DNA from 3 places in the Butyrivibrio sp. DSM 10294 genome. Region 1 is predicted to be linked to each of the others. Evidence: predicted binding sites of a transcription regulator. Region 1 holds the regulator's gene; each other region holds the start of a gene.

Region 1 (3,283 bases):
GCCGGAATGAAGGGGCATCTTAATGAGGACTATCCAAGCGCCTGTCATAACTTCAATGAAGTCTGTAATGAGATCAGAAAAGAATACCGCAAGCCAATTTTTGGCTTTGAAGTGGGGCAATATGAGATACTTCCCGATTTCGACGAAATACAGGAATTCAGGGGAGTATCTGATCCGGTGAATTACAAAATGATCAGGGACAGGGCAGAGCAAAAAGGCGCATTGAAAGACTGGAAGAAGTATGTTGAAGCCACCGGTGAGACTGCGCTTATGTGCTACGGGGAGGAGGTGGAAGCGGTTCTTCGCACTCCTGAAATGTCCGGATTGTCTCTTCTTGGAATCCAGGATTTCCCGGGACAGGGAACCGCACTTGTTGGTATGATGAACTCTCATATGGAGCCCAAGCCCTATAAGTTTGCAGCGCCGGAGAGATTCAGGGAGTTTTTTGCACCTGTCCGTGTACTGGCATGTCTTCCGAAATATACCTACACCTTCAGCGAGCTTCTTTCCTGTGACATTACAATTGCCAACTATGGTAAAAGAGATATCGGTGGAGAGATTGAGGTTGAAATCTCGGAGGAAAACACAGGTATAGGTCTGATGCATCAGACGCAGAGAACGCAGCATTTTCCCAAAGGAGAATTAACCACCGCAGGGAAATTAGGAATCAGATTCTCACTCCTTAAGTCCGGACTCGGAAGAATATGTATACCCGAAGACGTGGGAGTATGTCTTGTAATAAGAATATCTCTTTTGCCGGAAGAAAGCCGGGGGATTGAAAATGAGCCCATTACAAGTACGTACAAGATCTGGGCTTTTCCTGACATAACTCCTGCGAAGCCGGATTCAGTATATGAAACAGCATCTTTTGATGATACAGCCCTGAAGGTTCTTGAAGAAGGCGGCACAGTTTTCCTGTCGCCTGCTTCAGATAAGGAGTCGCTTCCTCATTCTATCAAGGCACAGTTTTCTACGGATTTCTGGTCTGTTGGAACCTTTGATTTTCAGGAGGGCGGAATGGGACAGTATATTGATGACTCCCATCCTCTTTTCAAAAGATTCCCCACAGGAAACCATAACGAGTGGCAGTGGTGGCCTATGGCAGGTAGAAGAGCAGTGTTTGTTCCTGATAAGATCAAGCCCATAATCAAGGAGTTGGACAGCTATTCATATCTAAGAAATATGGCGAAATTATTTGAATGCAGATGTCTGAAGGGAAGGGTTATGTTTTCCTCAATGGGACTTTCGGATCTGCTCGAATATCCTGAGGCAAAGGCGCTTCTTTACGCGATTTATGCCTATTTGGACTCAGATGATTTTGCCCCGACACAGGAACTTACACCGGGAGAGATAAAGGCTTTGTTTGATTGACATTTATTTAACGGACGGCTATAATTGTATCGTTGATTAATTAACAATTAAGTCTTTGATATTAGTCAAAAAATGTAATTGAATAGGGAGTTATCATGTCAGAGAAGGAAATTTCACAGGCGGTCATCAGTCGTCTGCCGCGCTATTTCAGATATCTAGGAGATCTCAAAGAGAGGGGTATTGAGAGAATTTCCTCCCAGGAATTAAGTGATATTATGAAGGTCACTGCTTCACAGATAAGGCAGGATTTCAACAATTTTGGAGGCTTTGGCCAGCAGGGATACGGCTATAATGTAGGCTATCTCTACGAGGAGATCAGTAAGATCCTCGGCATTGACAAGCAGCACAGTCTTGTTATCATAGGCGCCGGCCATCTTGGCAAGGCACTTGCAGGATATACCAATTTTACAAGAAGGGGATTTGTTTTTAAGGGGGCTTTTGATTGCAATCCCGATCTCTACGGCACAATGATCAGGAACGTGGAGGTACGCCCCATCGAGGAGATGGAGGATTTTGTCAAAGAGAACAAGATCGAGATCGCAGTACTGACCATCCCCAAGGAACAGGCAGTGCCCATGGCTCAGAAGCTTGCAGCCTGCGGAATCAAGGCTATATGGAACTTTGCCCATGTGGATCTGGAAGTTCCTAACAATATTCAGGTAGAAAATGTACATTTATCTGACAGTTTAATGAAATTATCGTATAATATAAATAGGTACGAGAAAACATTGAACCCATCCAAGGATTAATAGTCCGAGGGAGGATACCGGAAAGAGACACCGATGGCAAAGAATGACGAAGTGTACATGTCTGCGCTGGAGGGAAAGAGTATTCCCATCCTTACACTGGATAATAAATGGCACCAGCTGTTTACGCAGACGGAGATGACGCCTGAGATTGAGGCTCTGGCGGATCAACTGAATGCACTGGTTGAACGTGATGGCAAGATCAGAACCGAGACCAAGGACATCAAGAAGCTCAAAAAGAAGCTCCTTGCTGAAATTGTCCCCTTGAGAGATCAGGCCACCAAGTCCGGTGACTCTCCCCAGATTGAGAAGGAGATTCAGGACAGAACCCGTCTTATCAATGAATGTAACGAGAGGCTCGACAGTCATACAGATGAGCTTCTGAGTCTTTCCAAAGAGATCTATGATATAGATTACAAGCTTATGATAGAAACCATGAAGGTGTGCTACGAGAGACTTCATGACAATACCGATTATATCAAGGCTATGGATGAATGGATCTCCAAGGTAAGAGTGGAACTTAAGAAAAATGTCATAAGGCTTCAGGAATCGGAGATGGAGAATTACAATCTTTATTCCTATATGCATCAGATCTTCGGACCGGAGGTTATCGAGATTTTTGACATGAAGTATGACCCGGACAGAAGACACCCAGTAAGGCGCCCTCTTGCCGGCAATGAAAATGAATATGTAGAATAATACAGGGCTGCCGTTCTTGGCAGCCTTAATGTTTATGGCCATTTCCCAAAAGGAGGATGACAATGAGATATGCGGTTACCAGCAGTGAGATGAAAATCTGTGACAGAAATACCACTGAGCATTTTGGAATTGACAGCGCTATCCTTATGGAGAGAGCTGCTCTCAAGATCTGCGACAGGATAGATGAGTGGAGAGCCGGGCGCTGCATTAACAGGCCGCTTCGTTGTCTTATAATATGCGGTGTGGGAAATAACGGCGGAGACGGAGCCTGCGCAGCAAGACTTCTTCTTCAGAGGGGATATCGCGTCAATATCTGTGTTCTTGGAGATTATACCAAGTGCTCAGACCTTCTTCTTAAGCAGCTTAAGATTCTGGAAAAGTACAAGATACTCACGGACACTTTTTCCAATATAGTGGACAACAAAAACATTGTTCAGTGGGATATCATAATAGATGCGATGTTTGGA
Region 2 (3,283 bases), on a different contig from region 1:
TGAAGTCTAAAGAGAGCATCAGCATGAAAAACACTGTCATGAATAAAAAGAATGAGAAAGAAGACGGCGGTTTAAAAGAGGAAACAATTAATAGCAGGAAAGAGTATCTTGAATGGCTTGATCGGGATTACTGGTCTGACTATCTTGACTTTGACGTCTTAAATGATTGGGTTTATTGCAAGAGCAATAAAGAATTTGATAGTAAGATTTATTCAACAATAATTCAATGTATTCAAATAGAGCATCTGGTCAAGCGTTCCAGAGAAGCGAATTTATCCTCTTGAATTCTTATACACCCACGTGTAAATCTTGTCATGTGACACCGCAACACGCTGCATTCCGTTTTTATCCTTGAAGCTGATGGTGATAGCGGTATCAGAATCATAGTTTATGGTGTACTCGGTTTTGCCGCTGCAGATATATTCGAGGTCTTTATCATCTCTGTAATCGGCTTCGTTCCAGCCATAGATATCACCGGTGATGTTGTCCCTTATAAGGACGGCATCACCTTTTTTGTTGGAGGCAATTACACAAGAATCCTTGAGATGACTTACCTTGAAGCTTGTCTCTGAATAATTGTCGTAAACATAGAGCATGCCGCCGTTTTGTCTGTCGCTGTAAAAAAGAAATCTGCCGTCGGAGGAAACCATCTGGGGGTAATGCTCACCTAAAAGGAGTGTCTGATACTCCTTTGAAGTGGTGATCTTGACGATACCGGTTCGGCTTCCGTTTTCTTTGGTGGCGTAGATAAAATGGGCATCGCTGAAGTTTTCGTTATAGTAGATGGCGGTAATATTGTTATCTGCAAGATAGGTCTCGTTGAAGCGGGTGTCGTACATGTACAGATCGCCGTCGCTTGTAAGGTAAAAGTCGTAAAAATCTATATTGCAGGAATCTACAAGATCCGCATCCTGTGACAGGGTTGTCACAGTGAAGGGGTGCTGCTTGTCGGTGACATCGGGACGACTTGAGAAACGGGCATAGCCGGCGATTAGTGAGAATACCACTAAAAATACAGCCGACACCTTTAGCATGGAAATCATGAAGGGGCTTTGTTTCCTTTTGCTACGAGAAGTGTGTCTGCTGTCGTCGCTATTCTTGGAAAAAGGATTCGCTGCGTCTGCGTATTCTTCCTGTTTGGCCAGCTGTTGTCTGATGTCGGAATCTATATCTGACTCAAGATACTCACGCTTGATGTTCGGATTGCTCTCCTCTAAAAGAAACTCGCCGCGAAGACGATCGTTGCGGTCTTTCAGCGCAGCTTCTGTGTCAAATTGCACGGGAGGCTGCGGATTATCCTGAGTTTCAAATGCTATTGGGCTTGAATTAGAATTATTATCTTCAAGATACTGATACATTTATTCTCTCCTTTTTCAAAAAAAGACTCTACTAATTTAAAAAAATATTGTGACCATTTTGTGAACAAGCACAAACTTGATTACAATCAATGTTTACATAATGTCGCTTTGATAAGATAACCTTCGGAAAAATAAGTGATAAAACTTTAACAAGCACTTTGTTTTTTAAGAAGGAGAATATTATGAAAGAAGCATGGAGAGGCTTTAAAGGAAGCCACTGGCTGGATGACGTAAATGTACGTGATTTCATCCAGAATAACTACACACCCTATGACGGAGATGAGAGCTTTTTAGCAGATCCCACAGAAGCTACAGATAAGCTTTGGGGAAGACTTCAGGAGCTCCAGAAAGAAGAGCGTGAGAAGGGCGGCGTTCTTGAGTGCGAGACAGAGGTTGTTTCAAGCCTCACAGCTTATGGCCCCGGATATATCGATGAGTCTATGAAGGATCTTGAGACTGTAGTAGGTCTTCAGACAGACAAGCCCCTTAAGAGAGCATTCATGCCTTACGGCGGAATCAAGATGGCTGAGGAAGCTGCTGAGACATACGGCTACAAGGTAAACGAGAAGTTCCACAAGATCTTCACAGAGTACCACAAGACTCACAACCAGGCAGTATTTGATGCATACACACCTGAGATGAGAGCTGCAAGACACAGCCACATCGTAACAGGTCTTCCTGATACATACGGACGTGGACGTATCGTAGGCGACTACAGAAGAGTTGCTCTGTACGGTATCGACTTCCTTATCCAGAAGAAGCAGGAAGATTACAACAACTGCGGCGACGGAACAATGCTTGATCACATCATCCGTCAGAGAGAGGAGATCTCCGAGCAGGTTAGAGCACTTAAGGGCATGAAGGAGATGGCAGCTGTATACGGCTTCGATATCTCACAGCCTGCTAAGAACGCAAGAGAGGCAGTTCAGTGGCTCTACTTCGGATACCTTGCAGCTATCAAGACACAGAACGGTGCTGCAATGTCAGTTGGACGTGTTTCAACATTCCTTGATATCTATATTGAGAGAGACCTTCGTGAGGGTACTCTTACTGAGAAGGAAGCTCAGGAGCTTATCGACCACATGACAATGAAGTTCAGAATGGTTAAGTTTGCTCGTATTCCTTCATACAACAACCTTTTCTCAGGCGATCCCGTTTGGGCTACACTTGAGGTTGGCGGTCTTGGTATGGACGGCCGTCACATGGTTACTAAGAACGACTTCAGATTCCTTCATACTCTTGAGAACATGGGACCTTCACCTGAGCCTAACCTTACAGTGCTCTACACATCCAAGCTCCCTGCTACTTTCAAGAAGTATGCTGCTAAGATCTCTGTTACAACATCTTCAATTCAGTACGAGAACGACGATGTTATGAGACCTATCTGGGGCGATGACTACAGCATCTGCTGCTGCGTATCTGCTACACAGACAGGTAAGGAGATGCAGTTCTTCGGAGCAAGAGCTAACCTTGCTAAGTGCCTTCTTTACGCTATCAACGGCGGTAAGGATGAGAAGTTCCTTACAAAGGACGGCAAGCACATGCAGGTAGGTCCTGAGATGGCTCCTATCACTTCAGAAGTTCTTGATTATAACGAAGTAATGCACAAGTACGACATCATGATGGATTGGCTTGCAGGACTCTATGTAAACATCCTCAACCTCATTCAGTACATGCACGACAAGTACTACTACGAAGCAGCTGAGATGGCTCTTATCGATACAAACGTAAGACGTACCTTCGCTACAGGTATCGCAGGCTTCTCACACGTTGTAGATTCACTTTCAGCTATCAAGTATGCTAAGGTTTCTACCGTTCGTGACGAGTCAGGCCTTGTTATCGACTACAAGGTAGAGGGAGACTTCCCAAGATACGGTAACGATGATGAGAGAGCAGACGAGATCGCTGTATGGCTCCTTAAGACC
Region 3 (3,283 bases), on a different contig from region 1:
CACGACAGACTGCTTCAGTTTGAATTCCTTTATCACTCATACTTTTCCACAATAGTTGCGCAGCCCATTCCGCCGCCGATGCAAAGAGTTGCAAGACCCTTCTTGGCATCGTCTCTCTTAGCCATCTCGTGAAGAAGAGTAACAAGGATACGGCATCCTGAAGCTCCTACGGGATGTCCGAGGGCGATAGCGCCACCGTTAACATTAACCTTGCTCATATCAAAGCCAAGATCCTTGGCAACTGCAACTGACTGAGCTGCGAATGCCTCGTTAGCCTCGATAAGATCGATATCATCAAGTGAAAGCTCTGTCTTCTTAAGAACCTTCTTGGTAGCTGCAACAGGGCCGATACCCATAACCTCAGGCTCAACACCTGCAAGTGCGCCGCCAACCCATGTAGCCATAGGCTTGATTCCAAGCTCTTTAGCCTTCTCTTCGCTCATAACAACTACTGCTGCAGCGCCGTCGTTGATACCTGAAGCGTTGCCGGCTGTTACAAGGCCGCCCTCTTTGCCGGAGCAGCATTTAAGCTTAGCAAGAGTTTCCACAGTTGTGCCGGCACGAGGGCCCTCATCAACCTTGAACTCAACGATTTCCTTCTTAACCTTAACGGGAACGGGAACGATCTCGCCGTCAAATCTGCCCTCTGCCATAGCCTTCTCGCACTTCTGCTGAGAATTAGCTGAGAACTCGTCGAGCTCTTCTCTTGTAAGGTTCCATCTATCGCAGATATTCTCTGCTGTGATCATCATGTGATAGTGATTGAATGCATCTGTAAGAGCATCGTTTACCATGGTATCTACAACTGTACCGTTGTTCATACGATAACCGAAACGTGCGTTGGGAAGTGCGTAAGGAGCCATAGACATGTTCTCCATACCGCCTGCTACTACGATATCAGCCTCACCGGCCTTGATAAGATCTGCTGCCATGTTTACGCAGTTAAGACCGGATCCGCAAACTACATTAAGTGTAACTGCAGGAGTCTCGATCGGAAGGCCTGCCTTGATGGATGCCTGTCTTGCTACGTTCTGTCCAAGACCTGCCTGGATAACGCATCCCATGAGTACCTCGTCTACCTGTTCAGGCTTAACACCTGCACGATTAAGTGCCTCCTTGATAACGATTGAACCAAGTTCAGCTGCAGGAGTGTTGCTGAGAGCTCCGCCCATCTTGCCGATAGCTGTTCTAACAGCGCCTGCCAAAACTACCTTCTGTGCCATAAAGCATTTCCTCCGTTTTTTCGGACTCTTGTCCTTGATTTGTATGAAATTGTAACTTGCTGTTCCACATTGATAAATTTTTATCAGAACGAATTTATTATATCATTCACATTAGCCAAATGCAACAAAAATAGCTCTCCGAAGAGAGCTATTTTATAAAAATTCCATAATTTGATATTTTTTTAACAGAATTTAGAACTCCGGCTCGATAAGTCCGTAGGTATTTCCCTTTCTCTTATAAACAACACAGATCTGATCGGTCTCGGCATTAACGAATACGAAGAAGTTATGTCCGAGAAGCTCCATCTGTACGCAGGCATCCTCAGGATACATGGGTTTGGGATCGAACTTCTTCATACGCTCGATGCGGATATCCTCTTCGTCCATATAATCGGACTCCAGATACTCTTTCTTGAAGTAGCTTGCCTCAGCCTGCTGCTTGTCTACGAGTTTGCTCTTATACTTCTTGAGCTGTCTCTCAATGATCTCCTCCACCAGATCAATGGAAACATACATGTCGTTGCTAACCTGCTCTGCACGAATGATCTTACCTTTAACGGGAATGGTAACCTCAATCTTATGTCTGTCTTTGTCAACGTTAAGTGTTACATTAACAATTGTCTCGGGCGTGAAATACTTTTCAAGCTTTCCGATCTTCTCCTCAACTGCGGAATGCAGTCCCGGTGTGACCTCGATGTTCTTTCCTACGATAGTAAATTTCATGCGATCATCCCCTTTACTATGCCGACAATAGTCTAACAATTAGCCTATCGCAGCGAATATTGTATATACGCTATTATAACATCCTCGAAAGACTCTATGCAATTTTTCGGAGCATTTTGAAAAATAATCTTTTTATAAAATATGGTCTTTTGTAAATTATGCACAAAAAATATCTAGTGCTTTCTATTGTGTAAAATCCACTTGTAAAACATTGTTTTTGTGGACAATGTGGATAACTTCGTGTATAAGTCCAAAAATCGACCTTTTTATTCTGGGGATTGTGGATAACTTTTAAAATTTTTATAAAAAAAAAGTTATAATTTTATGTTGACAATTCTTTTTCTGTGCATTTTAGAGAAATTGAATATTTTATTTCAACAAATTCGTCTTCTCATTTGTATATAATAAAGAAGGAGGATTACAAAATGAACAATCGCCTGCATACAGTAAACATTAAAATATCCGGGATCATTATAGGAGCAGCAATTATGATTTTTCCTTTTTCACTTCTTTTTGGGTGCAGTCCCAGGGACCAAAAGAGCGAATCAATAAGCGTTTCACACTCTCCCATCGCAAATTACGTGGAAGGCGAAGAGCTTCTGTGTATCGCCAAGTCCGAAGAAGAGGCCAGAGAAATAGCAAAGATGTATGGCATAGAGTTTGTCAAGTACGCCTATGGAGTGGCCACCTTCCATACCACCGAAGATCCCCGCAGCGTTATTGAAATGGGTAAGCAAAAAGGCTATCCCGAACTGTCTGTAAACGAATATAACGAACTATATTAAAAAACAATCCCCTGTGATTGTTTTAACGTTTTGTTGCTTTTACATCTTGAAATTTTATTTTAAAAAACGGTAAAATAGTCGAACTTAAATAACATTAATTTAAGGCAGAAAAAGGGGAAATGAAAATGTATGAAAAAAAGTTTAAACAGCTGATCGCTGCTGTTCTGGCGGCTTCGCTGGTAATGGGTCAGGCTCCCGTTGTCCGCGCAGCCTCAGATAATGAAGAGGAATTCATCTTCATAGATGACAGCAGTGAGCTCGACCTGTCGGAAACCGACGATGTTGAGATCGAAGTCTCCGACGAAACATCCAAAGAACTATCTGATGAAGTATCTGAAGAAGTATCCGATGACGCATCTGACGAAACATCTATTGAAGCATCCGATACAGAATCCAATGAAGAGGCTGCCGAAATCACAGGCGAATACGAGCTTATCGAAGAGGTAGAGGATACACAGGATCTGACAGTCAACTCAGAATCAGAGAGTCTTAGCGCACTTCCTACCGGAATCGCAGGTATGCCTGAGGGTTACAAGCTTACCTCCGAGGAGA

Evidence for each region. The regulator Rex, encoded in region 1, represses fermentation and respiration genes when NADH is low (regulators of the CRP and FNR family bind a similar motif). The targets are predictions, from matches to a motif close to ATTGTTAANTANTTAACAAT.
Region 2: pflB (formate C-acetyltransferase) is a predicted target of Rex. The motif match lies at 1,493-1,512, and genes of this name have one in related genera.
Region 3: NXH67_RS15635 (acetyl-CoA C-acetyltransferase) is a predicted target of Rex. The motif match lies at 1,292-1,311, and genes of this name have one in related genera.

The regions. Positions count from the first base shown of each region.
Region 1 is NZ_JANSWL010000036.1:28,037-31,319, reverse strand. Features, by position in the region: gene NXH67_RS01635 (glycoside hydrolase family 2 TIM barrel-domain containing protein) at 1-1,371, shown strand, start outside; gene NXH67_RS01630 (redox-sensing transcriptional repressor Rex) at 1,467-2,120, shown strand; gene NXH67_RS01625 (hypothetical protein) at 2,154-2,816, shown strand; gene NXH67_RS01620 (bifunctional ADP-dependent NAD(P)H-hydrate dehydratase/NAD(P)H-hydrate epimerase) at 2,879-3,283, shown strand, end outside.
Region 2 is NZ_JANSWL010000039.1:31,087-34,369, reverse strand. Features, by position in the region: gene NXH67_RS02385 (asparagine synthase-related protein) at 1-284, shown strand, start outside; gene NXH67_RS02380 (hypothetical protein) at 273-1,358, opposite strand; gene pflB (formate C-acetyltransferase) at 1,541-3,283, shown strand, end outside.
Region 3 is NZ_JANSWL010000087.1:404,207-407,489, forward strand. Features, by position in the region: gene NXH67_RS15635 (acetyl-CoA C-acetyltransferase) at 33-1,223, opposite strand; gene hpf (ribosome hibernation-promoting factor, HPF/YfiA family) at 1,416-1,946, opposite strand; gene NXH67_RS15645 (hypothetical protein) at 2,372-2,731, shown strand; gene NXH67_RS15650 (S8 family serine peptidase) at 2,857-3,283, shown strand, end outside.